Regions from separate parts of the Photobacterium sp. S4TG1 genome, predicted to be linked through region 2. Evidence: predicted binding sites of a transcription regulator. Region 2 holds the regulator's gene; each other region holds the start of a gene.
What was found. The regulator PurR, encoded in region 2, represses purine synthesis genes. The targets are predictions, from matches to a motif close to TNANGNAAACGTTTNCNTNA.
Positions count from the first base shown of each region.

Region 1: a site for PurR is predicted at 6,496-6,515, ahead of VXS03_RS02230 (inosine/guanosine kinase). Genes of this name have one in related genera too.
Region 3: a site for PurR is predicted at 1,691-1,710, ahead of purL (phosphoribosylformylglycinamidine synthase). Genes of this name have one in related genera too.
Region 4: a site for PurR is predicted at 6,260-6,279, ahead of glyA (serine hydroxymethyltransferase). Genes of this name have one in related genera too.

Region 1 is NZ_JAYXUH010000001.1:462,891-470,776, forward strand. Features, by position in the region: gene nagC (DNA-binding transcriptional regulator NagC) at 58-1,272, shown strand; gene VXS03_RS02220 (cation:proton antiporter family protein) at 1,432-3,027, shown strand; gene asnB (asparagine synthase B) at 3,351-5,021, shown strand; gene VXS03_RS02230 (inosine/guanosine kinase) at 5,089-6,393, opposite strand; gene hemH (ferrochelatase) at 6,545-7,516, opposite strand; gene adk (adenylate kinase) at 7,741-7,886, opposite strand, start outside.
Region 2 is NZ_JAYXUH010000004.1:181,720-189,605, reverse strand. Features, by position in the region: gene VXS03_RS07810 (ABC transporter permease) at 1-138, opposite strand, end outside; gene VXS03_RS07805 (ABC transporter substrate-binding protein) at 250-1,464, opposite strand; gene VXS03_RS07800 (FAD-dependent oxidoreductase) at 1,494-3,644, opposite strand; gene VXS03_RS07795 (carboxymuconolactone decarboxylase family protein) at 3,634-4,209, opposite strand; gene VXS03_RS07790 (TfoX/Sxy family DNA transformation protein) at 4,625-5,212, opposite strand; gene purR (HTH-type transcriptional repressor PurR) at 5,589-6,593, opposite strand; gene VXS03_RS07780 (heme ABC transporter ATP-binding protein) at 6,973-7,764, opposite strand; gene VXS03_RS07775 (FecCD family ABC transporter permease) at 7,761-7,886, opposite strand, start outside.
Region 3 is NZ_JAYXUH010000001.1:660,559-668,444, forward strand. Features, by position in the region: gene purL (phosphoribosylformylglycinamidine synthase) at 1-1,522, opposite strand, end outside; gene mltF (membrane-bound lytic murein transglycosylase MltF) at 1,913-3,379, shown strand; gene VXS03_RS03225 (hypothetical protein) at 3,633-3,803, shown strand; gene tadA (tRNA adenosine(34) deaminase TadA) at 3,865-4,398, opposite strand; gene VXS03_RS03235 (LysR substrate-binding domain-containing protein) at 4,411-5,301, opposite strand; gene VXS03_RS03240 (S-(hydroxymethyl)glutathione dehydrogenase/class III alcohol dehydrogenase) at 5,528-6,658, shown strand; gene fghA (S-formylglutathione hydrolase) at 6,750-7,598, shown strand; gene VXS03_RS03250 (AbgT family transporter) at 7,771-7,886, opposite strand, start outside.
Region 4 is NZ_JAYXUH010000001.1:650,650-658,535, forward strand. Features, by position in the region: gene thiL (thiamine-phosphate kinase) at 1-66, opposite strand, end outside; gene nusB (transcription antitermination factor NusB) at 141-614, opposite strand; gene ribH (6,7-dimethyl-8-ribityllumazine synthase) at 614-1,084, opposite strand; gene ribBA (bifunctional 3,4-dihydroxy-2-butanone-4-phosphate synthase/GTP cyclohydrolase II) at 1,287-2,390, opposite strand; gene VXS03_RS03185 (riboflavin synthase) at 2,435-3,091, opposite strand; gene ribD (bifunctional diaminohydroxyphosphoribosylaminopyrimidine deaminase/5-amino-6-(5-phosphoribosylamino)uracil reductase RibD) at 3,115-4,242, opposite strand; gene nrdR (transcriptional regulator NrdR) at 4,266-4,715, opposite strand; gene glyA (serine hydroxymethyltransferase) at 4,934-6,184, opposite strand; gene glnB (nitrogen regulatory protein P-II) at 6,482-6,820, opposite strand; gene VXS03_RS03210 (hypothetical protein) at 6,926-7,330, opposite strand; gene purL (phosphoribosylformylglycinamidine synthase) at 7,514-7,886, opposite strand, start outside.

The DNA of each region.
Region 1 (7,886 bases), on a different contig from region 2:
CATCATAATCATCTTCAGGCGATAATTATTAACGCTAATTACGAGCAGAACTAAATTATGACAGGCGGACAAATTGGTAATGTTGATCTGGTCAAGCAGCTAAATAGTGCTGCAGTATACCGACTTATCGACTTGCAGGGCCCTATCTCTCGCATTCAGGTCGCTGATATTAGTCACCTCGCTCCTGCAAGTGTCACTAAAATCACTCGCCAATTACTGGAGCGTGGCTTAATAAAAGAAGTCGCGCAACAAGCATCAACGGGAGGAAGAAGAGCAATATCGCTGACAACAGAATCAGCTGATTTCCACTCGATTGCAGTACGTATTGGCCGAAATTATATTGAAATAACCCTTTATGACCTCAGTGGTAAACATATTACTGGTGCGGCCTACCCATTTTTATATTCTGACCAAGATGTATTAGCCGAAGGCCTCATCAAATATATTCAAGAATTTATTGATAATAATCAGAATGTAATGAAAGAATTGGTCGCATTTGGCGTTATTCTTCCAGGGCTTGTTAACCCAGAAAATGGCACCGTTACTTATATGCCCAATATTAAAGTTCATGATTTTGAACTGGCGCATATTTTGCAAAAAACATTTAACATTATTGCCTTTGTTGGTAATGACGTTCGAGGCTTAGCACTAGCAGAGCACTTCTTTGGTGCCAGTCGCGATTGCAAAGATTCTATCTTAGTTAGCATGCACAATGGTACTGGTGCCGGCATTATCGTTAATGGCCAAGTATTCCTAGGGCAAAACCGTAATGTCGGCGAAATTGGTCATATTCAAATCGATCCTTTGGGCGATAAATGCCAATGTGGTAACTTTGGCTGCTTAGAAACAGTAGCATCTGATCCGGCAGTGATTATGCATGTTCAAGATCTCCTCAATCAAGGCTATCCAAGTAGCTTACAAGTCTTAGAAGAGCTCACCATGCCTGCTATTTGTGATGCTGCCAATAATGGCGATGAACTGGCTATTCAAGCATTACTAAAAGTCGGTCACCACCTTGGTAAAGCATTAGCGATGACAATTAATTTATTCAACCCTCAAAAGATTATTCTGGCGGGTAATATTACTCAAGCACAAGCAATTGTGTTACCAGCAATACGTCGGTGTGTTGAAAACCAATCATTATCTGCTTTTAATCACGATTTACCCATTGTTGCATCAGAGTTATATAACCAACCCACTATTGGTGCTTTTTCAATGATCAAGCGTGCAATGCTTAACGGTGTACTGCTACAACGTTTACTAGAAGATTAAATATCTGCAATAACAATAAATAACAACAAATCACCGTTGTTATTATCAAACTGCCATCATAAAAAAGGGGGATTAATCTCAAATGATTAATCCCCCTAATGCTATTATTGTTCTCAATTATATTTCCGCACACTATCTTGCAAGGATGTAGTCTAAGGTATGGAGTTACTGTATATTAGCGCGGCTTTTCTCGCCGGTTTTATTGCCCTTCGTTGTAAATTACCGCCTCTGGTTGGCTTTTTAGTCGCCGGTTTTACGCTGAATAGTTTTGGTTTTCAACCGACACCAGCACTGACAACGTTAGCCGATCTTGGTGTGACATTATTGTTATTTACCATCGGCTTAAAACTTGACATAAAAACCTTACTTAACAAAGAAGTATGGGGTGGTGCGACAATACATAACCTGCTATCTACAGCTCTGTTTACCCTCTTTCTTTTAGTACTAAAACAATTAGGGCTGACCATGTTTGCTGACATGGCACTCAGTCAATTAATACTGATTGGATTTGCATTGTCATTTTCTAGTACTGTTTTTGCTGTCAAACTACTACAAGATAAAGGCGAACTGAACGCTAAATACGGTACCGTTGCGATTGGTATTCTAGTTATGCAGGATATTTTTGCCGTCCTCTTTCTCACCATATCCAGCGGTAAAATTCCAGAGATTACCGCACTTGGTTTGTTTGCCCTGCCCTTACTACGTCCATTATTATATCGTATCCTTGATAAAGCGGGTCATGGTGAAATATTAGTACTTTATGCTGTGATCCTCGCCCTTGTTGCTGGCGCGGGATTATTTGAAATTGTCGGCATGAAACCAGATTTAGGCGCCTTGATATTAGGTATGTTAATGGCTGGCCACCCTAAAGCATCAGAAATGGCTAAGTCATTATTTAATTTCAAAGAACTTTTACTTGTATGCTTCTTTTTAAATATTGGTCTTGCAGAATCCCCTACCGTAAATGGCATGTTAATGGCACTGGTATTAATGCTATTGTTGCCTCTTAAAGGAATACTGTATTACGCCGTTTTTCATTTATGTCGCTATCGTGTACGCACCTCAATGCTAGCCACATTAACCTTATTTAATTACAGTGAATTCGGCCTTATTGTAGGTGGCGTAGCTTATAAAATGGGACTATTGCCAGGCACTTTCTTAGTCGCAATGGCTATTGCAGTATCTTTATCATTCTTACTAGCAGCACCGCTAAACAGTATGAGTCATAAACTTTATACTGAAGCGGCTAAACGCCTAAAAGAATTTGATCCTGATCGATTAAATTGTAACGACAAACTGATTGATTTAGGGAACGCCAGTATTCTAATCCTTGGCATGGGCCGTATCGGCTCTGGTGCTTATGACGAATTAGAAAGTCGGTACGGTAAACAGATTATTGGTGTTGAAACTCGCAGAGAATCGGTAGAACTACACCGTCGCCAACAACGTAATGTCATTCATGGTGATGCCACCGACCCTGATTTTTGGGAACGAGTCATAAAAAATCACCATATTGAACTTATTTTATTAGCAATGCCAAATGGCCCTGCGAATATCTATGCCTTAGAGCAACTAAAAAGCCGTGATTTCCAAGGAAAAATAGCCGCTATCGCCAAATACAGTGATGAAGAAACACAATTACACCAACAGGGGATTGACGCTGCTTTTAATATTTATAGCGAAGCTGGGAGCGGTTTTGCTCGTGATGTCTGTGATCATCTTCAACCTCAAATATCTTCTATAAAAAGCCCCTAAGTTACGCTTCAAAAGTTAGATATTTCGCAATGAAAAATAAATAATGGCGCGACCATTGTTTATTTTTTTAATTAAAAAACTCCTTCAAAATAGATAATATTCAGAAAAATGTAATTTAAATAAATAATATTCACCACCAACGCTTTATTTAAATGTAATTATAATAAATGGTTGTAATTCGTTAACGAATACGTGATTTTAACAATCAACAAGAAAAGAGATGTGGCATCAACATCAATTATCATAATGATAACTTATTAGCTACATGATACATTTCCATTAATTATGGATAATAAAAATAGAACGTTTGGAGTAGTATTATTATGTGTTCAGTATTCGGTATCCTTGACATCAAGAGCGACTCATCAGTACTTCGTACAACAGCCCTTGAACTATCAAAAAAAATGCGCCACCGCGGCCCTGATTGGTCAGGCATTTATGCCTCAGACAATGCGATTCTAGTGCATGAGCGTTTAGCGATCGTTGACCTTAATAGTGGCGAGCAACCGCTGTACAACACAGATAAAAGTCATGTACTTGCCGTAAATGGTGAAATCTATAACCATAAAGAACTACGCGCTGAATTTGCACCTGACTACCCTTTCCAAACAGAATCTGATTGTGAAATTATTTTAGCGCTTTATAAAGAAAAAGGCCCTGAACTGTTGGATTACCTCAACGGTATCTTTGCTTTTATTCTTTATGATGAGCAAGAAGACGCTTACCTTATTGGCCGTGACCATATTGGTATCATTCCACTTTACCAAGGCTATGATGAGCATGGTAACTTCTATGTTGCATCAGAAATGAAAGCATTAGTGCCGGTTTGTAAAACAATCAGCGAATTTCCTCCAGGTACTTACCTTTGGAGCAAAAAAGGTGAGCCCGTTCGTTACTATAAACGTGACTGGATGGAGTTTGATGCTGTTAAAGATGCAAAAACAGATAAAATGGCACTAACTGATGCACTTGAAAGTGCCGTTAAACGCCAATTAATGACCGATGTGCCTTATGGGGTATTACTGTCCGGTGGTTTAGATTCATCTGTAATATCTGCAATCACCAAAAAATTTGCAGCTAAACGTATTGAAGATGATGAGCAATCACAAGCATGGTGGCCAACTTTACACTCATTTGCGATTGGCCTTGAAGGGGCTCCGGATCTAAAAGCGGCAAAAATTGTAGCAGATGCCATTGGCACCGTTCACCATGAATTAACTTATACCGTTCAAGAAGGTTTAGATGCTATTCGTGATGTGATCTACCACATTGAAACTTATGATGTCACGACGATTCGTGCATCAACGCCAATGTACCTCATGTCACGTAAGATCCGCGCAATGGGAATTAAAATGGTGCTTTCAGGTGAAGGTGCTGATGAAATCTTTGGTGGTTATTTATATTTCCACAAAGCGCCTAACGCCAAAGAATTCCATGAAGAGACAGTACGTAAATTGTTAGCGCTTAACATGTTTGACTGTGCTCGCGCGAACAAATCAATGGCGGCATGGGGCATCGAAGCACGAGTACCATTCTTGGATAAAGAGTTCCTTGATGTTGCAATGCGCATTAATCCTCAAGATAAAATGTGTGGCAACGGAAAAATGGAAAAACACATTATTCGTGAGTGTTTTGAACACTACCTTCCGGAGTCTGTTGCATGGCGTCAAAAAGAGCAGTTTTCAGATGGTGTAGGTTATGGCTGGATTGATAGCCTTAAAGAAGTTGCAGCAGCTAAAGTCACCGACCAACAATTAGCAACAGCAGCATTCCGCTTCCCGTATAACACACCAACAACAAAAGAAGGCTATGTTTACCGTGAAATTTTTGAAGAGCTATTCCCACTAGAAAGCGCAGCAAAATGTGTTCCTGGTGGTCCATCTATTGCTTGTTCTAGTGCTAAAGCAATTGAGTGGGATGAAAGCTTTAAAAATGCAGCAGATCCGTCCGGCCGTGCAATTGCAGCTGTTCATAACCAAGCTTACAAAAAATAAATAAATTTACCGTATAAAAAAACCGCCATCAAAAATGGCGGTTTTTTTTAATTAATAACAAACGCTATTAACGTTCCCAGTAAGCTTCTTCTAGGCTATCTTCACGCTCAGGTAGGCCGCGAGAAAGACGAGGTGAATACTGAGCTAATACTTCATAACTTACACGGTTTGCATACAAACAAACCTGTGAAAATGATGAATAAGTTAGGAAAGAATACTGGTGCTTACTTGAATTTGGCACGTTTTCTTTATGGTAACGGTTAGCAGACATATCGTGTAATAGTGCAGATAACGCACCATCACCAGCACCGTTAGTGTTTTTTATACGCTCAGGACCACCCATATATGGTGCAATATGTGAGTAAACCTTGGTTGGATTTTCACACGTTGCTTTAATCATTGGGCGGCTAAATTCGTAACGGTTAAATTCAGCAATATCACCAGGTAATAGCGGTAACGCAGTTTCGCGTTTAGCTGAATCTTCAGTGTAACCTGCCGTGTATAGACCAACAGGACCAGCAGTACACAAAACAAGATCAACCCACTCTAGTGTTTTATCTGCTGCAACAAGTGGATCTGACTCGCCCGTTAATGCTTCACCTTCGTCTTCATTCATCGCAACCACAGTAACATGATCACGTAAGAAATCACGCCACCACTGTGGATCATCTTGAATAACGAATTTAGTACCCAGTGTTAATACAACAGGCACATCATATTTCTTAGCGTATTCAATCGCTTGCATTGTTGCCGCCGGCATTGGATCACCAGGCTTACAACGAACAAGATAAGCAGTTAGTACTAGAGCTGATGCATTTTCAAATACGCACTCAGGAATACTCTCAGGCTTCAGTTGGTTCATTCGACCTTCGTTAATTGCGAAGGTACGCTCACCATCTTTAGAAATAAGCGCAAAACAACGGCCAATAGGACCATCTACAGGCTGTAGATAGTTCATATCCATACGGCTTGAGGTATTACAAAGATAACGGTAAGCATAACTACCAATTTCAATGTCTTTACTCATTACGCCTAGTAATACAGATTTATCATCAGCTAATACAGAGTAATTATGTAAAGTGTTACCAATCGTACCGCCTGCGAACTCATGAGTCACAAGATTATTTTCTTTCAACTCATGGTATAGCGCTTCAGCTTTTTCATCAGTAATAACTAATGAATGGCCTTTACTTAGCTCATAACGTTCCAGAAACTCATCATCAACGTAGGCTTCAATATCAACCAATGTTTGATCGATACCCACAACATGAGTACGTGTTAAACGCTTCTCTATCTTCGTTTGACTTAGAAGTGGATCGCGAGCATGTACGGGAAAATAATGCTTAGATTTTCGTTGGCCTGGAAATTTCATGTCAATGGGCTGTCAAGTTGTAAATTTTGCGAATTCTATCACAGAATTTAGTACATAAAAGCAAAAGCTATCATAGGTTTTACGAATAATAGCCATAAACAACAACGCAAACGTTATCGTCATGGGAATAGTTTTCCTGTTGCTATTGGCATTACCATCCTTGTGTATGCTGCTTAACCAAGCTTTCCATCATTGCTATATGAGCGGGATCATCATTTAAGCATGGGATCAAATTAAACTCTTTGCCACCAGCCTCAATAAATACTTCTTTACACTGTTCTGCAATTTCTTCTAATGTTTCCAAACAATCAACAGAAAAAGCCGGACACATTACGTCTAATCGTTTAATGCCTTTTTCTGCTAATGATCGAATTGTCGCTTCAGTATACGGTTTTAGCCACTCTTCACGTCCAAAAATAGATTGATAGCTCATGCTCATTTTTTCTCGCGCCATATCAAGCGACTGAGCAAGTAACGCCGTTGTTTGATGGCAGTGTTCTGGATATGGATCACCATTATCGGCATAACGTTGAGGTATACCATGATAAGAACATAATAAATAATCAGGCTGCCCCTTTTCTGCCCAAAATGCTGTAACAGATTGAGACAACGCAGCAATATAATCAGGGTGATCATAATAATGATTCACAAATCGTAATTCGGGTAATTCAGGCACAGTTTTTAACTCTTTCGCAATACGATCAAAAACAGCAGCCGTCGTCGTCGCTGAATATTGAGGATATAGCGGCAATACTAGAATTTGCTGACATCCCTGTTGTTTTAATTGCTGCAAGCCTGATTGAATACTTGGCTCACCATAAGTCATGCCTAATGCAACCGGAACATTAAGTGTTTGCTGCAAGGCTTGTTGCTGACGATGTGAGTACACCATTAGCGGTGATCCATCATCCATCCACACTGATTGGTATAATTTAGCCACTTTAGGGGAGCGAATAGGTAAAATAATGCCATGCAAAATAGGACACCATAGCCAACGCGTCATATCCACCACTCGCTTGTCGTGTAAAAACTCGGCTAAAAACTGCTTCACGCCAGCGGTTGTTGGTGTAGCAGGAGTACCAAGATTAACCAGTAATACCCCATAGTTATTATTTATTGTCATCGGTATTTATCCTTTATCTTTACTCTATTTATTCCCGTCGCTGAAAATACGTTATTTCCAGCCTCAAACACATACATTTCAGCAACAAAAAATACTCAATCTTGTTATAACATCTTATAACACCTCTATATTAAAACCAAAAAAAACGAGCATTACCAATTGGTAAGCCCGTTTATTTACATCGTCATTAGCTATTATAAATATTAGCTAATCAACAATATTATTTATGCTAGTGCTTTCTCAAGCTGTGCACTTACTTCAGCAACAGGTAAAGTACCATCGAATTTAAGGTATTTAGTGTTACCAGCCGCAGCTTCTTTACCGTAGTATTCGATAAGTGGTGCAGTTTGAGTGTGGTATACGTTTAGAC
Region 2 (7,886 bases):
TTGCCAACCTAATAGTGATGGTCGATGCATGTTCAATGCTGGTAGCCATGCAAAAGCAGGTGCAAGCATACCAAGAAAGCCAATAATCAATGGACTTGCAAATAGCAATAATGTGACAACAAATATAATGGCTAACATAAGGCTCAAATAAACAGCAAATAAGGAAAGCTAACTTGCTATCATAATGCAAGTTAGCTTAATTTATAATAAATATAACAGTGAGTTAGTTACTGTATATGGGATATTATGTTAATTGCCATACCTTTGTTGCCATTGGTGTTCAATTGCCGCTAGCCATGTTGGGTTTGGTTCTGCAATAGAAGGGTAGGGAGTAAAGCTTGGTTTATTATATGATGACGGCAGTTGTTTAAATGCCTGTGCGTTTAAAATCGTCGGATCGCCCCAGACTTCAGTGTCAGCTTTGTGTGCTTGTGCTTCTGGGCTTAATAAAAAATTGATGGCTACTAATGCACCAGCTTTAGCACTCGCATTCCATGGAATCGCCAGAAAGTGAATATTAGTTAATGCGCCCGCATTGAAAGCATATGTTTTTGCTTTGTCAGTTAGATTGCCATTAGCAATAGCGGTAGCTGCTGCATTTGGGTTAAAGGTGATCGCTAATAATAATTGCTGATCATCTAATAACTGAATTGTTTCCGCTGTGCCTGCGGGAAATTGCTTTCCTTGATGCCATGCTACTTTGTGGAGCTGATCAAGATAATGCCATAGTGGCGCTGTAACTCGATCAAATAACGCCTGATCTTGAGGTAGCTGTAATGGTTGATATAAGGCTTTTTTGTCGGTAGTCAGTTCAAGTAGTGCTGCTTTTAAAAAGCTTGTTCCATGAAACTCCGGCGGCTTAGGGTAGCTAATTTTCCCTGGGTGTTGTTGCGCTAAAGCCAATAATGCCTTAAAGCTTTTTGGTGGGTTGGTTAGCGTTTCAGGATCATAAATAAACACCAGCTGACCAACACCCCAAGGGGCTTCTAGTCCTTGAGTCGGCTCTGAAAAGTCTTTGTCAATTGGCAATGACTTATCAACATATTTCCAGTTTGGAAGTTGGTGAGTGAAAGGACCATATAGTAAGCCATTTTGCTTCATTGAACGAAAGTTCTCACCATTGATCCATACCATATCAACACTACCACCATTATTTTTATTTGCGGTTTTCTCTGCCAATAAACGTTGTGTGGTTTCAGCAATATCCGTCACCTTAACTTGCTTTAAAGTGACACCGTAACGCTGCTGCAGCTGTGTGTTAGCCCATAACAGATAATCATTAATCTCTTGGCTACCACCCCAAGCATTAAAATAGACAGTTTCACCCTTAGCTTGAGCAAGGGTTTGTTGCCATGTTGGCATAATATTGACGTTTTTATGCTGTTCACTGGCGTGTGCCGTTACACTACTGATAACTAATGCTGCGGTTAACGTTAGCTTTTTGAAAGTAGAAAATGCTGTCATCACAGTCGATATCCTTATTGGCGTAATGATTAATTACGCATCCAGTGGTGATATTTTTTAACCCAAGCAAGCAGTTTTTGAGGAGCATGAGCTTGTTTCCATACGCCAGCGGTGTATTTTGCGCCTTCACTCATGGTTGGGTAAGGATGAATTGTGCCTAAGATCTTATTTAGCCCTAAGTTATGACGCATTGCGAGCGTAAATTCAGCTAACAAATCACCGCCATGGTGACCAACAATGGTGGCACCAAGAATCTTATCGCTACCTTTTGGCGTTAAGATTTTAATAAAACCTTCATCATAACCATCAGCAATAGCACGATCTAAATCATCCAATCCATAGTGTGTGACTTCATAATCAATCCCTTGTGCTTGCGCTTCTTTTTCATTAATACCCACTCTGGCTAATTCAGGCGCAGTGTAAGTTACAGCAGGAATAACTGAATAATCGACTTTAAATTTTTTAACCGCACCAAATAAGCTATTAACCGCGGCATACCATGCTTGATGCGCTGCTACGTGTGTTAATTGATAAGGACCTGCCACATCACCCACAGCATAAATATTAGGGTAGTGGGTTTGTAGGTATTGATTTACAGCCACAGTACCGCGCTCTGTTGTGGTAATGCCTAGTTGTTCTAAACCAAATCCTTGTACATTTGCAACACGGCCTAAAGCGACCATTACTGCATCAAACTCGATGCTAACTTGTTGGTTATTTTGTTCAACGATGGCACGTTGAATTCGTTGACCATTATCATCAAGTATTGATTCAAACTGGATAGCATTATGTTTCAATAAAATCTTTACGCCATCATGTGTGAGTGCTTGTTCAACTAACTGTGCTGCATCGCTATCTTCACGATTTAATAGTTGAGGTGATCTTTCAACAATCGTGACTTCTGCTCCTAAGCGACAAAAACTTTGTGCTAATTCACAGCCGATAGGGCCACCACCAAGGATCAGTAATCGTTTTGGAAGCGCTTTTAATTGCCATACAGTATCAGACGTTAAGTAATTGACCGTTTCTAAACCCGGAATAGCGGGCACTAATGGGCGTGCACCTGTGGCAATAACAATATTACGCGTTGTTATTTGAGTGCCATTAACTTCAACTTTCCATGGTGACAAGATGGTTGCATCTCCCGTCACGCAGTTTACGCCAAGTTTACTGTAACGTTCGATAGAGTCATGAGGCTCAACTTTACTTATTACATTTTGAATACGTGCCATCACTTGGGAAAAATCAATATTATTAATTTGAGCGTCAATACCAAGTTGTGAAGCTTTATTTATATCAGCTGCGGTATGCGCTGCACGAATCAGTGCTTTTGAGGGGACACAGCCAGTATTTAAACAGTCTCCACCCATTTTGTGGCGTTCAATAAGCGTAACTTCAGCTTTTACGGCTGCCGCAATATAAGCACTGACTAAACCACCAGCACCAGCACCAATAACCACGAGATTTTGATCAAAGTGAGTTGGCTTTTGCCATTGTTTATATTGTTTTTTAACTGCCATGGTTTTCATTATCCATTTTGCTAGTAATGGGAAAATACCGAGTAGGACTAACGATAATAAGACTGGGGCTGAAATAATGCCGCTAAGTGATTCTATTTTTCCAAGTTGAGTACCAGCATTAATATAGACAGCGGTACCCGCTAACATACCTAATTGGCTTACCCAGAAAAAAGTACGGGTTTTAATTATAGTTAATCCCATTAACAGATTAATAAGGAAAAAAGGAAATACTGGAATTAAACGTAAACTCAGTAGGTAAAATCCACCTTCTTTTTCTATACCATTATTTAATGTCGCTAAGCGATTACCAAATTTTGCTTGTACCCAATCACGTAATATAAAGCGACTTGATAGAAATGCTAAGGTTGCACCTATTGTGCTGGCAAAAGATACCATAATTAGGCTAACCCAGAAGCCAAACAATGCGGCACCTAATAACGTTAATATGGACGCACCGGGAATAGAAAGGGCAGTAACTAATACGTACAAACTAAAGAAGCCAATATACGCCGAAATTGGGTTTTCAATAATATAGTTTTGCAGGGTTAACTGTTCACGTTTAGCAGCTTCAAGGGTTAGGTATTGGCCAAGATCAAAATAAAACCAAGTCCCAATAATTGCTAATATAACGGTAACTAATAACAGTTTATTATTTTTCATCGTGGCTCCTTTGTTGAGGCTGAGGTTGAATAGGTAATGAACAAAAACCTTGTGCAGGAACATCAAGCGCAGTATTAAATTTAGCTGATAAATTTTGAAAGCTTACTAGTGCCGTTAATTCAATGATGTCATCGCTGCTATACCAAGTTGCAAGAGCAGCTAACATATCGTCACTGACATGTTGATCACTTAGCGTCATCGCTTCGGTATAAGTTAATACTGCTTGTTCTTGTTCTGAAAAATGCTCAGAAGACTGCCAGTTTGCAAGGGCTTTAATTTTTTCTAATGAATGGCAACGTTCCGCCAATTTCATACCATTAGCATCGACACAAAAAGCACAGTTATTGAGTTGAGATACGCGTACACAAACCAATGAGCGTATCACTGCATCAATGGGGGATTTTTTGCGATCAAGATAACCAAAGAATAAAGCCACTAACCAAAAAAGCATAGGTTTGCGTCCCCATAACTTAGCAGGGTTAAGTACTTTGCCAAAATGGCGCTGTTGTAACCATAGTAAAGGTTTTACCCATAATGAGAATGTTTCTTTGGTTAATATACGCAAGATATGTCCTTATCAAATGAAAATCACATTGACTCTAAGTAGCAAGACCGAGAGAACTAACATTGTATTTCATTTAATGGAAAAAAATGTGTTTATTAGAGAAATTGCTTGAAATAACAACAATCAACAGCTAATAGATGGTGAGTAATGAGGGCGAGTACGAAGTAATGATATTGAAGCGTTGACGAATGATAAATAATCGTTGTCAGACGTTAAATATACGTTTTAAGTAAGTAATGCAGAATTGACATTTAAATAAATAAAAAATCATGTTTTATTTGTTTAATGTTGACTTCGTACATGCCTTATAGAGAAATATCATTGGGTATTGATAAATAGGGGGCAGAAATAAATAAAAGAGGCACTGAGCCTCTTTATTCTTAAGCGTCACTTAGCCAGTTGACGAATATATTTATTATAGTTTTGCGAGTAGTTCGTTACGTCTACTTTCTGGTATTACAGACCAATGTTGGCCATGTATTGCACCTTCTAGTGCCCATAATAATTCTAAACTTAAAGATGCCTCTTGTGTTTTTTGTAATGCCTTGTAGGCGTTGAGTGCACCAATATCGTAAAGTTGATCAATAGTTTGAATACCTGCTTTTTTGAGCATTCTTTCATTTGAGAGGCGTAAGTTAGGTAAATCTTTTATCCTAGCTGGCGCGCAACATTCTTTTGCTTTTTTATCGGCAAGTGCTGCTTCAAGAGAATATTTAGCTTGCTCTATTATTTTTTCAGGTTGTTCCCACCACTCATCAAGAATAGCGTAATGTTTAGTTATTACAGGAAACCCACGTTTCTTATAAATGTACGGTTCTAATCCTGCTTGTTTAAATTCCTCTTCTGTTTGAGCGTTTGCTCTAAGGTGAAGTTTATTATTAACCACAAGTGCGAACATTGCTTCGCCTGCGAAAATACCAAAGCCACCAAACATAGAACGCGATTTAACATTACCTAAATGGTCTAATAATTTTAATGAATCTTTTAATATTGGTTTGTCCATACTTCTACTCGGTGAATAAATGAGTGTCACCTAACATTAAAGTAGCCGTAAATTGACTTTTATTTCTAAAGTTATTTACGAAAGAATTTTTCTACTCTAAATCGTCCATGTATTACTTTATAAATAATATTATCAATATAAAAGTATTATTTATAATTTGTAAGTCTTTTGCTTACTATTATATGTATCTACAGGGAGTATTATATTCGATCTTTTAAAAAGGTAAGTTTTAATATTAACGAAAGCTGATGAATCTGTGAGGTTGCTCATGTTTTTGAGGTCTGTCGATATTTTGTAGAAGCTTTGAGCGTAAATCATTAACAATAAAAGAAAAAAGCCAATAAAAATATTGGCTCATAAAAGCGGGGAAGTAATGTTAGCGTAAATCTTTTACTGACTTTCGCTCAACAATAGCAGGTGTCATTTCAAAGATTTGAGGTTCATGATCTTTATTCTTCATACGCTCCATTAAAATTTTAATGGCTGTTTTACCTAAACGACGCTTTGGTTGGTGAATAGTCGTTAGTGGCGGTGCGAAGTAAGGGGCAAGATCAATATTATCGTAGCCAATAATTGAAATATCATTGGGAACGCGTAACCCTGCTTGTTCAAAAGTACTGATCAGTGCCATTGCCATAATATCATTGAAACAGAAAATGGCGGTTGGGCGATCTGTCATTGCAATATACTTCTCAGCAGCCTCAACGGCTGAATTACACTCAAAGTCACCTTCAAGAATCCAGTTTTCGTTAACCGCTAAGTTTGCTTCTGCCATTGCTTTATTAAAGCCTTTTAGGCGTTCACGACATGTTGATTTATCGTTGTGGCCAGACAAGCAACCAATACGAGTATGGCCATGTTCGATAAAATATTTAGTCGCAATGTAGCCACCTTGTTCAGCATTATCCTGAATTTTATCGGTATGCGGGCTTTCTGGGCCCCAATCCATTACCACCATTGGTAGGTCTTTTTGACGCTCAAGTAGATCCAGTAATCTCTGATCAAGATCAGAACACATCACTAATAAACCGTCCACACGCTTTTCGGCAAGCATGCGTAAATAATCATGCTGCTTAGAAAGGTTACCTTCAGTGTTACATAGAATCAGCGTGTAACCTTCACGGTAGCAGTACTCTTCAACGCCATGTACAACTTCAGCAAAAAAAGGGTTGGTTGATTTAGTTACCAGCATACCAATGGTGCGTGTAGTGTTACATTTTAGGCTGCGAGCAACAGCACTTGGTGCGTAATTGAGATCTTCAACGGCTGCCAGTACTTTTTTCTGTGTTGCTTCTGCGACAAAGCGTGTTTTATTGATCACGTGTGAAACTGTTGTCGTTGAAACACCAGCCATACGTGCAACATCTTTAATGGTTGCCATATTTATTCTTCTAATAATGGGTGCTAGAGATGTTTCTAGCTAATCGTGAGGTACCAAATTGAGTAATTACTGAGATGAATATAATTCCATCTTTTTGCGTAAAGTATCCCGTTAATTATTCAATTTGGCACCAATAATGTGTCTATTACATACTTAAATAGTATTAACACTAAAAGCCGCATTTATTCGCGGCTTTATAATTATTGCATGTTTTTCAAGTGTAATCGCTTGCGTTCACATTTTACTGAGTGTTACGCGTAGTGCAACTTTTCAATTGTCTGGGAGTAAATTATTTGATAACTATCAACAAAAAAACGTAAATTTCAGCAATTTTACTGAAATTTACAACAGCCAATTAAAAAAATGATGCACATTAATACTAGGATAGTAGGTAAGGATAACCATGAACAGGATGAGGATGAACAGAAACCTGCCAACCGTAAACGTTGTTAATTATTGCAGGTTGTAATGCTTGCCATGGTGATCCATCAGCTTGAATCTTACCTTGTTGAATGATGACCATACGTTGGGCATATTGCGCAGCTAAGTTGAGATCATGTAATACGATGATAACCGCGGCACCTTTTGCTGCCATGGTTTGTGCCATTTGTAGCGTTTTATGCTGGTGGGCGAGATCTAAGGCAGATGTTGGCTCATCTAACATTAATATACATTTATCATCAGCTTGACTGAGTTGTGTTAGCACGCGTGCAAAATGGATCCGTTGCTTTTCTCCTCCTGATAAAGTGGGATATAAGCGTGGCGCAAGATGAAGAACATCAGTATTACGCATGGTTGTAAGGGTGATATCATCAATTTCTTGGCGTGACAAACAAAGAGGCATTGTGCCAAGTTCAACTACTTCTTTACAGGTAAAGGCGAAAGACAGCGAACTGTGTTGCGGTAAAATACCTAAATGACACGCCAATTCAGATCGTTGCCAATCTTCAATATTGCGATTAAAAAATGTAACCTGACCACTTTCAGGTGTCATTTCACCGCAGAGTATTTTAAGTAATGTGCTTTTACCTGCGCCATTAGGCCCAAGTAGCGCCGTGATCTCACCTGCCTTTATATCAATATTAAAGTCATCTAATAATACTTTTCCTGCTAATGTTAATTGCAAATCACGTGCCGAAATGACAGTTGGGTATGCAGAGGTTACCGTCATGCGATTCTGCCTTTTTGTTTATTTAATAAATAGATGAAGAATGGAGCGCCTAAAATAGCGGTAATAATACCCACGGGGAGTTCTTGTGGTGCAAAAGCACTACGCGCGATCATATCTGCGAC
Region 3 (7,886 bases), on a different contig from region 2:
TACCACCTGCGCCAACATCGTGAATAAAGGCAATCGGGTTGTCGTCGCCCATTTGCCAACAGCCATCAATCACTTCCTGGCAACGACGTTCCATTTCTGGGTTTTCACGCTGTACAGATGCAAAGTCCAGATCTTCAGCTGATTGACCTGATGCCATTGACGACGCTGCACCGCCACCAAGACCAATATTCATAGCGGGACCACCCAGCACAATTAACTTGGCGCCAACAGGTATTTCTTTTTTCTGCACATGATCAGCACGAATATTACCCATGCCACCCGCAATCATAATTGGCTTATGGTAACCACGTACTTCCTCACCTGCATGAGAAGTAACTTTTTCTTCGTAAGTACGGAAATAACCTAGTAAGTTTGGACGACCAAATTCGTTGTTAAATGCTGCGCCACCAAGTGGGCCTTCTAGCATAATATCTAACGCGGTAACGATACGATCTGGCTTACCAAAATCGGTTTCCCACGGCTGTTCAAAACCAGGAACACGTAAGTTTGATACTGTAAAACCAACTAAACCTGCTTTAGGTTTACCACCAATACCCGTTGCGCCCTCATCACGAATTTCACCACCAGATCCTGTAGCTGCACCCGGCCATGGTGAAATTGCTGTTGGGTGGTTATGCGTTTCCACTTTCATCAAAATATGAGTATCTTCTTGATGATAAGTATATTGACGTGATTGTGGATCAGGGAAGAAACGCCCAACATGAGACCCTTCCATAACCGCAGCATTGTCTTTGTAAGCCGACAGCACGTGCTCATGGTTATGCTCGTAGGTGTTTTTGATCATTTTAAATAATGATTTTGGTTGATCGACACCATCAATCGTCCAATCGGCATTAAAGATCTTATGGCGGCAATGTTCTGAGTTCGCCTGAGCAAACATCATTAATTCAATGTCATTGGGATTACGTTCAAGCTTGATAAAATTTTCAACCAAGTAATCAATTTCATCTTCAGCCAATGCAAGGCCTAAGGTGAGATTCGCTTGCTCTAATGCTTGACGGCCCCCCGTTAGAATATCAACACTTTTCACTGCTGCAGGTTGCGCTTGTATAAATAATGCACCCGCGGCTTCAACATTATCTGTCACCACTTCCATCATTCGATCATGAAGTAATGCTTTTAAGTTATCTAATTGTACTGCAGTAAGTGGTAATGATGATTCAATATAATATGCTGTACCACGCTCAAGACGTTTAATCGTTGTTAAACCACAATTACGTGCAATATCGGTCGATTTTGAAGACCAAGGAGAAATCGTGCCAGGACGAGGAGTAACAAGTAGCAATAAACCTTTAGGCTCGTGCTCTGCAATCGTTGGACCGTATGTGAGTAGACGGGTAAGTTTAGCTTGTTCATCAGCGGTTAGCGTTGTCACCACATCAGCAAAATGGGCAAACTCAGCATAGATATGAGTAATTGGCAGATCTAACTCATGACAACGCTCAAGTAACTTATTAACGCGAAACTCAGACAAAGCGGGTGAACCACGCAAAATTTCCATGTGCAAAGGTCTCTCGATTAGCAGATTAAAAAAAGTGATATTGAGGTAAATTTCACACTGTAGAAACTTACTTCAATAGCACCTAGTACAAGACTATTCACTGCTTAACTATCACTACGTTATTCACGAGCACCTAGTATAAGGGAATTTTTTTTGTGACGTAACACCTGACGCAACCGTTTGCGTGTTTTTTTTTCAATCTTAATCAAAATATCAAAAAAACCTTCTTTGCTATTATTTTTGGGTCATTTTTTAACCGTGAAATAGCATAATGCAATTATATCCATTCCAATATCTAAATTATGATCATTAATTGAGCAGTTCAACTTTGCGCAATTAACAGGGTTTGGTATAAAGAGCGTTAATTTTCAGATTAGGTCTGCTTAGTTGATAAATATTCAGTTTTTCACTCTCGTGCGTCGTTTTATAAGTCTGCTATTACTCACGGTATTGATCAATGGCTGTCAATGGCAAGAAAATACCCCCACCAGCCTTGAGAAAATTCGAGACAGTGGCGTATTAAGAGTAGGAACCTTAAACAATCAACTGTCTTACTATATTGGTGCAGAAGGTCCAACAGGGTTGGATTATGAACTGGCACAAGCATTTGCTAAAAAACTCGGGGTTAAGCTTGAAATAACCGCCATGTTCACCCTCTCTGAATTATTTCCCGCATTAGAACGTGGCGATATTGATATTATTGCCGCAGGACTCACCGTGACACCCGACCGTCTTCAAGGCTACCATCCTGCACCCGCTTATTATTATGCGAGCCAAATAGTAGTCTATAAAAAAGGTCAACGTCGACCTCGAGATCTCGATGAACTAGCTCAAAATAATAAACGTTTAGCTGTTGTCAAAGGCTCAAGCCATGAGCAAAAATTAAAGCTTCTGCTTACCACTCACCCAACCTTGAAATGGCAATCAATTCCCGAGTCAGACATTAATGATCTATTAATCAAAGTTGCTACAGGTGAGCTTGACTATACCGTCGCCGATTCTGTTGACGTCGCATTACTACAACGTACACATCCTGATATTGCTATCGCTCTTGAACTCACGCAAGACGAACCCGTTAGTTGGTTCGTTAAACAAAGCGGCAACGATAGTTTATATGCATTGATGATTGAATTTTTTGGTCAAATGAAACAAAACGGCACTATGACACTGCTGGAAGAGAAATATTTCGGCCATATAGATCAATTTGATTATGTTGATACTCGCGCCTTTTTACGCGCGGTCAACACAACATTACCGCAATGGGAAGCACTCTTTAAACAGTATGCTAATGGATTTGATTGGCGTTTATTAGCAGCATTATCTTATCAAGAATCACATTGGAATCCACAAGCCGTATCACCAACAGGTGTCCGTGGCATGATGATGCTTACTTTACCAACGGCAGAATCAGTAGGGGTTACTAACCGTTTAGATCCTGAGCAGAGTATTCGCGGCGGCAGTGAGTATCTTCGTAAGATGATCGCCCGCGTACCCGATAGCATTGAAGATCATGAAAAGGTCTGGTTTGCACTCGCTTCTTATAATGTCGGCTTTGGACATTTAATGGATGCACGTCGGCTGACCAAAGCCCAAGGGGGAAACCCTGATACTTGGGTTGATGTAAAACAACGCTTGCCATTATTAGGTCAACGTAAATATTACATTCAATCACGCTATGGCTATGCGCGAGGTAATGAAGCACTTAATTATGTTGAAGGGATTCGCCGTTATTACCAAAGTATTATTGGTTATGAACGGGCTCATAGCAGCCAATTTGAAAGTGATAATTTGAAAATTATTGATGGTTTACAAACAATTACACCAACACCGTCGCCCCCAACCATCATCATTGAGTAACCATCCAGTTATTGGTATCAGAATAGTGATTTAATCGTATTCATCGGTATAGATTTAGAATAATCGACTTATTTTTTACACAATGAGAGTTTGATCAACGTTTGGTGACTAACTTATAAAGATCACTATCAAAAAGTGCACTGTCATGCATAATAAATGTATTGTATAAACAATGACATTATTAACGGTGACAGCGATATCTTAATTCGCTGATGAATGCTTTAGCCGTTATGTTAACGCGATGGATGGAACCATGAAAGTTATCAAATTAAGATCAAAAACACAGCGTATTGCAAAACACCTCACGACAGCAGCCACACGTCGTAAACGCCTTAGTAGCAATATTCGTAAAAAGATTCTATGGCGTCAGCGCAGTTGTATTCTGACGGCAACGACGAACATAGCAGTTCAAGCTATTAGCTAATAAGCTTGGAATCATTTATCTAATAATAAATCACCACCAAGCTTATTCGATTTAACTGAACTCATTCATCATGTTGCTGTTGTCTTGCTAATAATTTAGCGGCTTTTTTCTCAGCTCGACGGCGCTTAAAAAAGGCTTGTAATTGCGCACGGCATTCCATCGCTAATACATCACCTTGAAACAGCACATGGTGATTAACACCGTCATAGCTAAGTAAGTTCATCACACTGCCTGCGGCACCCGTTTTCGCATCATGCGCACCAAATACCACTTTACCAACGCGACTATGAACAATAGCCCCAGCACACATCGGACACGGCTCTAATGTGACATACAATGTCGTATCAATAAGACGGTAGTTTTGTAGCGTTTGTCCGGCTTGACGTAATGCCATCATTTCAGCATGGGCGGTCGCATCATGATGACCAATAGAGCGATTCCAGCCTTCGCCAATGATCACGCCATCATGTACCACAACCGCACCAACAGGCACTTCGCCTTCAGCTTCAGCTAGAGCGGCTAACTCCATTGCACGACGCATAAAAACATCATCTGTTGCTGCTGAATCCTCAGCATCTAATTCTTTATTTAACATCTGTATAAGTACTTACAAATCATAATGGCTAATGTGAGGTAATTGTTCAGCAAGGTAATCCACCAACATTCTCACTTTAGGTGATAAATGACGGTTATGCGGATAAAGCGCCCAAATGCCTTCATCAGGCTCTTGATAATTCGTTAAAATAGGAACAATAGCCCCTGATTCTAAATCCTTATCTATATAATAATCAGGCAATTGCGCTAAGCCGATCCCTTTAATCACCGCATCACGTAAACCATAACCACTATTACAATTAAGGGTACCGCTCACACGAATACTTTTTTCTTTACCTGATTCTTGAAAGCGCCAGTGATCGTAGTTACCAATCAAGCAATTATGCTGACGTAATTCAGATAATGAATGTGGAATACCAAATTTCTGTAAATAAGCGGGTGAAGCACAAACATACATGGTACGACTAGTTAACCGTTTCGCCATCATTGATGAGCTGGTCAAACGCCCTAAACGAATTGCGAGATCAAAACTGCCTTCTACTAAATCAACTTGACGGTTAGTTAAATCAATCGTCACTTCCACTTCCGGATATTGCAGCATAAAGTCATTAACTAACGGCATAATGTACTTTTCGCCATAAGTCACAGGCGCAGTTAATTTGATCAATCCTTGTGGCTTACCGCGTAAATTACTGATTGCACGCTCAGCATCTTCAAGGCCATCTAATACTTGACGGCAATGTTGATAATAAACATTGCCCTCTTCCGTTAATGAAACCTTACGCGTAGTACGATAGAATAACTTCGTGTTGAGTCTGTTCTCTAATGCACTTACCTGGCGGCTAACTTGTGCCGTAGAAATACCGAGTCGTTTTGATGCCGCAGTAAAACTTTCCGTTTCCGCAACAGCTACAAACTCAGTCACCCCTTCCCATAGAAACATTTTAAATACCTATTAGTAACATGAACGATCGTGAAAATGATGATTACGCGGCTTATTATTACACACATGTAAAAGTAATTTGCACTTTTAGGTAATTATCTTTATTCAAGAAACAAATACAATAGCTACCATCGAAACGGGGCAAGAAAATAATAACTTTTCCCTTTCCACCTAATTCTCATCTACTTTTGATGAAGTAGAAATAAATAAAACTAGAGTGAAGATTATGACTGACAAATTTATCAAATCAAAAGCGGCTATCGCATGGGGACCTAAACAACCTCTTTCTGTTGAAGAAATTGATGTAATGTTACCTCGCGCTGGCGAAGTATTAGTTCGTATCGTTGCAACTGGCGTATGTCACACAGATGCATTCACATTATCTGGTGACGATCCAGAAGGTATCTTCCCGGCGATCCTTGGTCACGAAGGTGGCGGTATCGTTGAAATGATCGGTGAAGGCGTAACAAGTGTTGAAGTAGGCGATCACGTTATCCCACTTTACACTGCTGAGTGTGGCAAGTGTAAATACTGCTTATCTGGTAAAACTAACCTTTGTCAGGCTGTACGTGAAACACAAGGTAAAGGCTTAATGCCAGACGGCACTACCCGTTTCTACAAAGACGGTCAACCGATCTTCCATTACATGGGTTGTTCTACTTTCTCTGAGTACACTGTACTTCCAGAAATCTCTTTAGCTAAAATCAGCAAAGAAGCACCACTTGAAGAAGTCTGTCTATTAGGTTGTGGCGTAACAACCGGTATGGGCGCAGTACTTAACACTGCTAAAGTTAAAGAAGGCGACACTATCGCTGTGTTTGGTCTTGGTGGTATCGGTCTTGCGGCTATCATCGGTGGCACGATGGCGAAAGCTAGCCGTATCATTGCGATTGATATCAACGAAAGTAAGTTCGATCTAGCAATGAAACTAGGTGCGACTGAATGTATCAACCCAATGAAATTCGACAAGCCAATTCAAGAAGTGATTGTTGAAATGACTGACGGCGGTGTTGATTACTCATTTGAGTGTATTGGTAACGTTAATGTAATGCGTTCAGCACTTGAGTGTTGTCACAAAGGTTGGGGCGAATCAGTGATCATTGGTGTTGCTGGTGCAGGTCAAGAGATCTCTACTCGTCCATTCCAACTCGTGACTGGTCGTGTATGGCGTGGTTCTGCATTTGGTGGTGTTAAAGGCCGTTCAGAGCTTCCAGGTATCGTTGACCGTTACATGGCGGGTGAATTCAAACTTGATGATTTCATCTCATTTAACATGGGTCTAGACGACATCAACAAGTCATTTGACCTACTACACGAAGGTAAGAGTATCCGTACGGTTATTCACTTCGATAAGTAAGCTTTTTATACATCAGTATTACTATAATAACGCCATAAAAAATGTGCAGAGTCCCGATACTCTGCGCAGCTTTAACAAGAGACCAAATCCAATGCCTTTAGAAAATATTAGCTGTAACAAAAGTGCTGGCGGCTGGCATAAGCAATATACTCACCGCTCAGAAGTTCTTAATTGTGATATGCGTTTTGCTATTTACCTGCCGCCGCAATGTGCCGCAGGGCAAAAAGTACCGGTTATTTACTGGTTATCAGGACTAACATGTACTGATGAAAACTTTATGCAAAAAGCAGGCGCACAACGCATGGCGGCAGAATTAGGTGTTGCGATTGTAGCTCCTGATACTAGCCCACGTGGCGAAGGCGTTGCCGACGATCCACAAGGTGCTTATGATTTTGGTCTAGGTGCTGGTTTCTATGTTAATGCTACAGAAGCGCCGTGGAATCGTCATTACCATATGTATGATTACATCGTAAATGAACTGCCAACATTAATTGAAGCACACTTCCCTGTCACTGAGCAGCGTGCAATCAGTGGTCACTCAATGGGTGGACATGGTGCACTCATGATCGCCTTGCGTAATCCGAAGCGTTATAGCTCTGCATCTGCATTTAGCCCAATCGTTAATCCAATGAATTGCGCTTGGGGCCAAAAAGCATTTACCGGTTATCTGGGTACTAATACTCAAAACTGGAAGCAATATGATGCAAGTGAATTGATGCGTATTGCTGAGATCAAATTACCAATGTTAGTTGATCAAGGTACGCACGATAACTTCTACAATGACGGTCAACTTCGAACTGAAACTCTGATTGCGGCAGCAGAAACCAATAGCTACCCCGTTGAGGTTCGTATGCAAGATGGTTATGACCACAGCTACTACTTTATGGCATCATTTATTGATGAGCATCTTCGTTTCCACGTTGAAAACTTCAATAAATAACCGCTAATTTATTAAACTCCTTTTTTGCAGACAGGGTTTAATAAGACACAAAAAAGCCTCGACCAGTCTAACTGTTCGAGGCTTTTTATTGTTTAACGATAACGCTGTATTAATACTAACTATATTAAAGCTAACTATATTAAAGCTAATTACCGTTATTACAGTCTATTAATTACATGCTGTAAGTGTAAGGCGCTTGAACACCTAGAGGAATACCTAGTGTCCAGAATACTAACAGGAAGATAGTCCAACCAATTAGCATCGCAATTGAGTACGGCATCATCATTG
Region 4 (7,886 bases), on a different contig from region 2:
ATCATCACGTTGTTGTTGTTGATGTGCAAAATACTGTTTGATGATATCAAATTCATTTTTTGCCATAGTTGTCTATTCCTTTAATAAAAAAAAAGCCAGCTAATAAGCTGACTTCTTTCATCGTACTTAACGTAAAAAAATTATTTATCTTTTTTACGTAAAGATGGTGCAGCTTTATCTAACACACCATTGACGAATTTGTGGCTATCTTCAGCACCGAAAAGTTTTGCTAATTCGATGGCTTCGTTGATCACAACTTTAAATGGTACGTCTTCACGCTTAACCATTTCGTACATTGCAAGACGAAGTAGAGCAAGTTCCATCTGGTCAAGATCCTGAAGCGGACGAGACAAGTATGGGCGCATTTTGCTATCAAGTTCTTGATGGCTTAATACAACACCTGCAAATAAATCACGGAAGTAGCTAACATCAGTTTCTGGCGCTTTACATACAGGCGCATCAGCTTGATGTTCTTCTTCTTCAAACTTATCGCCTGAAAGGAAATATTGCTCAATATCCGCAACATTACCTTTAGTAAGTTGCCAAGAATAAATTGCTTGTACAGCAAATTGACGTGCATTACGACGCGCGGCTGGTTTCACAGTAACCCCCATTAGGATTCGATTTGGGACAGGACATTTACCATTTCGAGCGCGCTTAGTGCAGCCTCTGCCCCTTTATTACCAGCCTTGGTACCGGCACGCTCAATGGCTTGTTCTATAGAATCAACAGTCAACACACCGAAAGCAACTGGAGTATTATACTCTAGTGCAACTTGTGCTAGACCTTTATTACACTCACCGGCAACATAGTCAAAATGAGGTGTTCCACCACGAATAACAGAGCCTAAAGCTACGATAGCATCATAGCGATCACTCTTCGCGACTTGCTGGGCAACAAGCGGTAGTTCATAAGCACCAGGGCAACGAACAACAGTGATATTATCTTCACTAACCTGACCTTGACGTTTCAGCGCATCTAATGCACCTGAAAGTAAACTTTCGTTAATAAAGCTATTAAAGCGTGCAATTACGATAGCAATTTTTGCGTTTGGTGCCGCGATGGCGCCTTCAATTACCTTCATGGGCCTTCCTGTGACTATGTCTTTCCAGTTTGAGAAACCGCGGGAGTCTAACACACTTTACGATATGTCTGCTACGCACAACCGTCGGTTTCAGTGGATTTGTTAATATTTATTGCTTATTCGTTGTAGAACCAACCAATAAGTGTGCATTATCAGTAATGATAATGCTCCGTGAATTCATTTCAGCAAATACAATGCGCTATTATTCGCAAATATATTCAACTACTTCAAGCCCAAAACCCGATAGTGAATGGTAACGTTGTGTACTTGATGACAATAAACGCATTTTACCAATACCTAAATCAGATAGAATTTGCGAACCGATACCAACTTGGCGTGAAGGATTATATGGATTCGCCTTCACTTGTGGGCGTCCTTCATTTTCAGCTGCAATATTTTTCACTTTATTGATAATACTATCGGTTGACTCTTGTTTACTCAAGACCACGAGTACACCATTCTCAGCACTAATACGTTGCATTGCTGCTGGCAGTGTCCACTGCGTAGCACCTGATTGAAGAATATCTTTAAAAGTATCTTGTAAATGCACTCGAACTAAGGTCGCACCATTTTCTTCAACGTCGCCTTTTCGTAATGCATAATGAATTTGATCATCGATCTTATCGCGATACGTGATCATATCAAACTCACCAAATTCGGTATTAAGCTTACACTCACCTACACGCTCAATCGTCGTTTCATGAAGATTACGATATTCAATAAGGTCAGCAATCGTACCTAATTTTAAGCCATGTTTTTCAGCAAAGACTTCTAATTGTGGGCGACGCGCCATAGTGCCATCGTCATTTAAAATTTCCACAATAACACTTGATGCTTCAAGACCAGCTAAACGTGCAACATCACAACCCGCTTCAGTATGTCCCGCGCGTGTAAGTACACCACCTTCTTGTGCCATTAATGGGAAGATATGACCAGGCATAACAATATCTGCAGCTGTTGCATCAGCAGCCACAGCCGCTTGTACTGTACGAGAACGATCCGCCGCTGAAATACCTGTCGTTACACCTGTTGCAGCTTCAATCGAAATAGTAAAAGGCGTTCCAAATTGTTCAGTATTATCCTGAACCATTAACGGTAAACCTAATTTCTGACAACGTGTTTTGCTTAATGTTAAACAAATTAAGCCACGGCCATTTGTCGCCATGAAGTTAATCGCTTCAGGGGTGATATGTTGTGATGCAATAATAAGATCGCCTTCGTTTTCACGATCTTCATCATCCATCAGAATAACCATTTTTCCTTGGCGAATATCATCAATGATTTCTTTTGCACTACTTATCATAATACTACCCTTAATCTTATGTTGCTTTATTAAGCATAAAGCAATGCTTAACCGAGAAACCCAGTTCTCGCCAATAAATCCATCGTTACTTGGGATTGCTTTTCCGCCGCTTTATCACCGAGCATTAATCGCTCTAGGTAGCGCGCGATAACATCAACCTCAAGGTTAATTTTTCGGCCAACTTTAAAATCAGCCATAGTCGTTTCAGCCGCTGTATGTGGCACAATCGTTAACTTAAACTCATCACCACGCACAGCATTAACGGTCAAGCTAATGCCATCAACAGCCACAGAGCCTTTCTCTGAAATATACTTAGCAAGTTGCGGTGGCACTTTAATCCAAAATTCAATCGCACGACCAATATGTTGACGCTCAATCACTTCAGCGACAGCATCAACATGGCCTGACACCATATGGCCACCAAAACGTGTCGTTGCCAACATCGCTTTTTCTAAATTAACCACTTGGCCTGCTTTATAATTGACAAAAGCAGTACGGTTTAATGTTTCCAATGAAAGATCAGCAACATAACCTTTACCCGTTAATTTAACGACGGTAAGGCAAACACCGTTAGTCGCAATACTATCGCCTAATTTAACATCTGATAAATCTAACGATCCTGAATCAACAGTAACAGAAACATCAGCACCTTTTGGTGTAATTGCTGATATTTTGCCAACAGCTTCTATAATTCCAGTGAACATGATAAACCCTTAATTTCACTACTTTAGTTATTGTTTTGTACTGTTGCTATAATACGAACATCATCACCAATCAACCTCACATCGGTAATAGTTAACAGTGGTGTTTGTGCCATGGTGGTTAACCCAGTGATATCAATCAATCCACGACTATCGCTGCCCATTAATTTAGGGGCTTGATATAAAATCAAACTATCAACTAATTGCTGTTGCAATAATGCTCCCGCTAAACCAGCACCCGCTTCAACCCAAATATGATTAATGCCATAGCCAGCTAACCGTGACAATAAAGCCACCAGATCAAGTTGGTTACTATTTAGTTGCGTTGGAATTTGCCATTGTTGTACGGAGTCTGGCCACGCTTCGGTACCGAGTATAGTGCGAGCGAGAATAGTCTCTCCCGGTAAGTTGAATAGTTGATATTCAGGTGTCAATCGATTCTGACTATCAATAATAATCCGTAGAGGTTGGCGTAAAGCTGACTGAGGATATTGTTGCTGAACAGATGCATCAAGCTCACTCCAGCGTACATTCAGTGATGGATCGTCAGCAATAACGGTGGCGCTGGTCGATAAAATAGCACCAGCACAGGCACGGAACTGTTGAACATCCGCTCGCGCTTTAGGACCTGTTATCCATTTACTCACACCATTTGCTAATGCGGTACGCCCATCTAAACTCGCTGCCAATTTAAGTTCAACATAAGGCATCTGGCAGGTCATTTGTTTAATAAAACCAGGATTTAGTGCTTGTGCTTGCGAGGCTAAAATACCAATGTCAACTTGAATACCTGCCGCTTGCAGCAATGCAATACCACGCCCAGCAACAACAGGATTAGGATCGACCATCGCACAAACAACCCGCGAAACATTGGCATTGATTAATGCTTCAGCACAAGGTGGTGTTCGACCATGATGAGAACACGGTTCTAAAGTAACATAGACGGTCGCCCCTTGAGCGCGCTGCTGTGCCTGCCGTAATGCAAACACTTCAGCATGGGGTTGTCCTGCTTGATAATGATACCCTTCACCAACAATGTCGCCATTATTTACAATCACGCAGCCTACCTTCGGGTTAGGCGCTGTGGTATAGCGACCGCGCTTAGCCAGTGCAATCGCTCGCGACATCATTTGTTGATCAGTATGTGTCATTATTGTGATCTTAACGATTATGTATTTTAACGTTCCAGTTTAGCGATTTCTTCACCAAACTCACGAATATCTTCAAAACTACGATAGACAGAAGCAAAGCGGATATAAGCGACTTTATCCAGTTCTTTTAAAGCTTCCATCACTAAATTACCAATCATCTCAGATGGTACTTCACGTTCACCGGTTGCTCGAAGACAAGATTTTATATTATTAACCGCACGTTCAATGTCGTCAGTACTCACCGGACGTTTTTCCAACGCACGTTGAATACCACCGCGTAATTTTTCTTCATTAAACGGATCACGGTTACCATTCGTTTTTACTACGCGAGGCATTACAAGTTCTGCCGTTTCAAACGTAGTATAGCGTTCATTACACGCTAAACATTGGCGACGTCGGCGCACTTGGTGGCCATCTGCAACCAATCGAGAATCGATTACTTTGGTGTCATTTGCACCGCAAAAAGGACAATGCATTTAGCCTCCTACATTCAATCGACTCAGTGTAACTCATTTCATCACTTTAATGAGACTATCCCCTTCCTTTTTTGTAATAAATAGCCTTAAAAGTAACAATTATCATTAATAATGGTGCATTTTATGTTATTCACAAAACAAAAAAGGCTCACCTATGAAACAGGTAAGCCTTATTTTGATACACAACAATGTGCAACTAATACTGCATCATGTGCAAATTATGCGTAAACAGGAAGACGCTTACAGATTTCAAGCACTTTCTCTTTTGTCGCTTCAATCACTGCAGCATCATTAACGTTATCTAAGATATCACACATCCAACCTGCAAGTTGACGTGCATCATCAGCATCAAAACCACGACGAGTAATTGATGGTGTACCGACACGAATACCCGAGGTTACAAATGGGCTACGTGGATCGTTGGGTACACTGTTTTTGTTAACAGTGATATTTGCAGCACCCAATGCCGCATCGGCTTCTTTACCTGTAATGCCTTTATCAATCAAATCGACAAGGAATAAATGGTTTTCAGTACTACCAGAAACGATGTTATAACCACGTTTAATAAATTCAGCCACCATCGCTTTAGCATTAACAACCACATTCGCTTGATAAACTTTAAACTCAGGTTCCATCGCTTCTTTAAAGGCCACCGCTTTCGCTGCGATAACATGCATTAACGGACCGCCCTGACCACCAGGAAAAACAGCAGAGTTAAGCTTTTTGTAAAGATCTTCACCTTCGTTTGACAAAATCAAACCGCCGCGAGGGCCAGCTAATGTTTTGTGAGTTGTAGTGGTAACAACATGCGCATGAGGTACAGGGTTTGGATAAACACCCGCCGCAATTAAGCCCGCAACGTGCGCCATATCAACAAATAAGTAAGCGCCAATTTTATCTGCGATTTCACGCATTTTTGCCCAATCAACAACTTGAGAGTAAGCAGAGAAGCCACCAATGATCATTTTTGGTTTATGCTCTAATGCCAATGCTTCCATTTCTTGGTAGTCAATCTGACCATTTTCATCGATACCATAAGGAATGATGTTGTATAACTTACCAGAGAAGTTTACAGGTGAGCCGTGCGTTAAGTGACCACCATGCGCCAAACTCATGCCTAATACCGTGTCACCTGCATTTAATAATGCCATGTAAACTGCATTATTGGCTTGAGAACCTGAGTGTGGCTGAACGTTCGCGTACTCTGCTCCAAATAGCTGACAAGCACGATCAATTGCAAGTTGCTCTGCTTTATCAACGAACTCACAACCACCGTAGTAACGCTTACCAGGATAACCTTCAGCATATTTATTTGTCAGCTGTGAACCTTGTGCTTCCATTACACGTGGGCTGGTGTAGTTTTCAGAAGCAATCAACTCGATGTGTTCTTCCTGACGGGCTGTTTCTTCCTGAATAGCTGCAAATAGTTCCGCATCATAATCAGCAATATTCATATCGCGTTTTAGCATCTGTATCTCCTGACTCGGCAAAGTTTTATACTATTTTTTAGTGGTAAACGAAAATCACAAACCTAGACGCCACGTGGACGCAATCGTTTTCGTTTTAATTTCTATCTGTAACCTATATTACATAAATTGATCTAAATCAGAAAGTCCTAAATGTGCTTTTCTTTGTGGTAACAGTAATCGATTACTAGACTGACTTCATGCTTCGACAGCTATTTATTAGCATAAAATGAAGTCATAAAAAAGGAGCTGCATAATTGCAACTCCTCTTAATGTTTCATCATGATTAACCATCACAAATTAAATAGCATCTTCATCTTCTTCGCCGGTACGAATACGTACCACACGCTCAATATCAAACATGAAGATTTTACCATCCCCAATCTTGCCGGTTTGAGCGGTTTCTACAATGGTGTCGATACATTGTTCTGCAACTTCATCAGTCACTACAATTTCGATTTTCACTTTAGGTAAAAAATCGACCATGTATTCAGCACCACGATAAAGCTCAGTATGGCCTTTTTGACGACCAAATCCTTTGACTTCTGATACTGTCATGCCCGTGATACCCACTTCCGCTAACGCTTCGCGAACATCATCAAGTTTAAATGGCTTAATAATGGCTTCAATTTTTTTCATTATCATCATCCTTTGCTGAGCAGAAGATCGGTACCGTGATTACGAACACCGACTTGATTAAATTAAGGCTATTATCACAGATTCAATGCAGTAATTTAATACCATTTAATATTCTTTAATGTAATTAGTCTCCATTCGTCGCAAAAGTAGCGACACGGAGTACAGTAATACCAAGCTATTGATCACCATAATAGCAATATCATGATGTTTAACAGGAAAAATATTAGGTATAAAAGGAATTAAACTCACTTGAAGAAATAACGTTGCAGCAGGAATGTAAAAATAGAGGGGGATAAATCCCCATTTTTTACCTCGAAATAACCCAATACAAGCAAGTATTCCTGAGATCAATACTAAGACAGTGATACTCATCGGCACCATACTCAGTAAATCAAAACGTAAGGCTTTAATTATCATATCAAAATGTTGAATAAGACCAATAACAACTAACACTGCAAGTAATTTAGTTGCACCAATTAGACGGTAACTACTGGGAACATCCCATCCCATTGTTTCATCCTTGTAACGACGCCGTGGTCATTTTTACGTATTCGTTACGTTAATTATCCCAATGTTCCCTCAAGGTTAATGTGATCAATATCAACTTCACCTTTAAATTTATAAGCGACACAGTTACACCATAAAAAAAGCTGCCAATAAATGACAGCTTTATATGTTTTATGAATGTAAAGCTTAACCTAGGTTAACGCGTGCATTACGGAACATTCGCATCCATGGGCTATTTTCGCTCCACTCATCTGGATGCCAAGAGTTAGCCACAGTACGGAATACTCGTTCTGGGTGTGGCATCATAATCGTGACACGTCCATCTTGAGTGGTTAAACCTGTAATACCATTTGGCGAACCATTAGGGTTAGCTGGGTAATTTTGAGTGACATTACCGTAGTTATCAAGATAACGCAGCGCAATCGTTCCTGACTGCTCAATCGCCGCCAAATGCTCATTATTACGTACTTCAACGCGACCTTCGCCATGTGAAACTGCGATTGGCATCCGTGAACCTGCCATTTCATTAAAAAATAATGAATCACTCTTTTGTACTTCA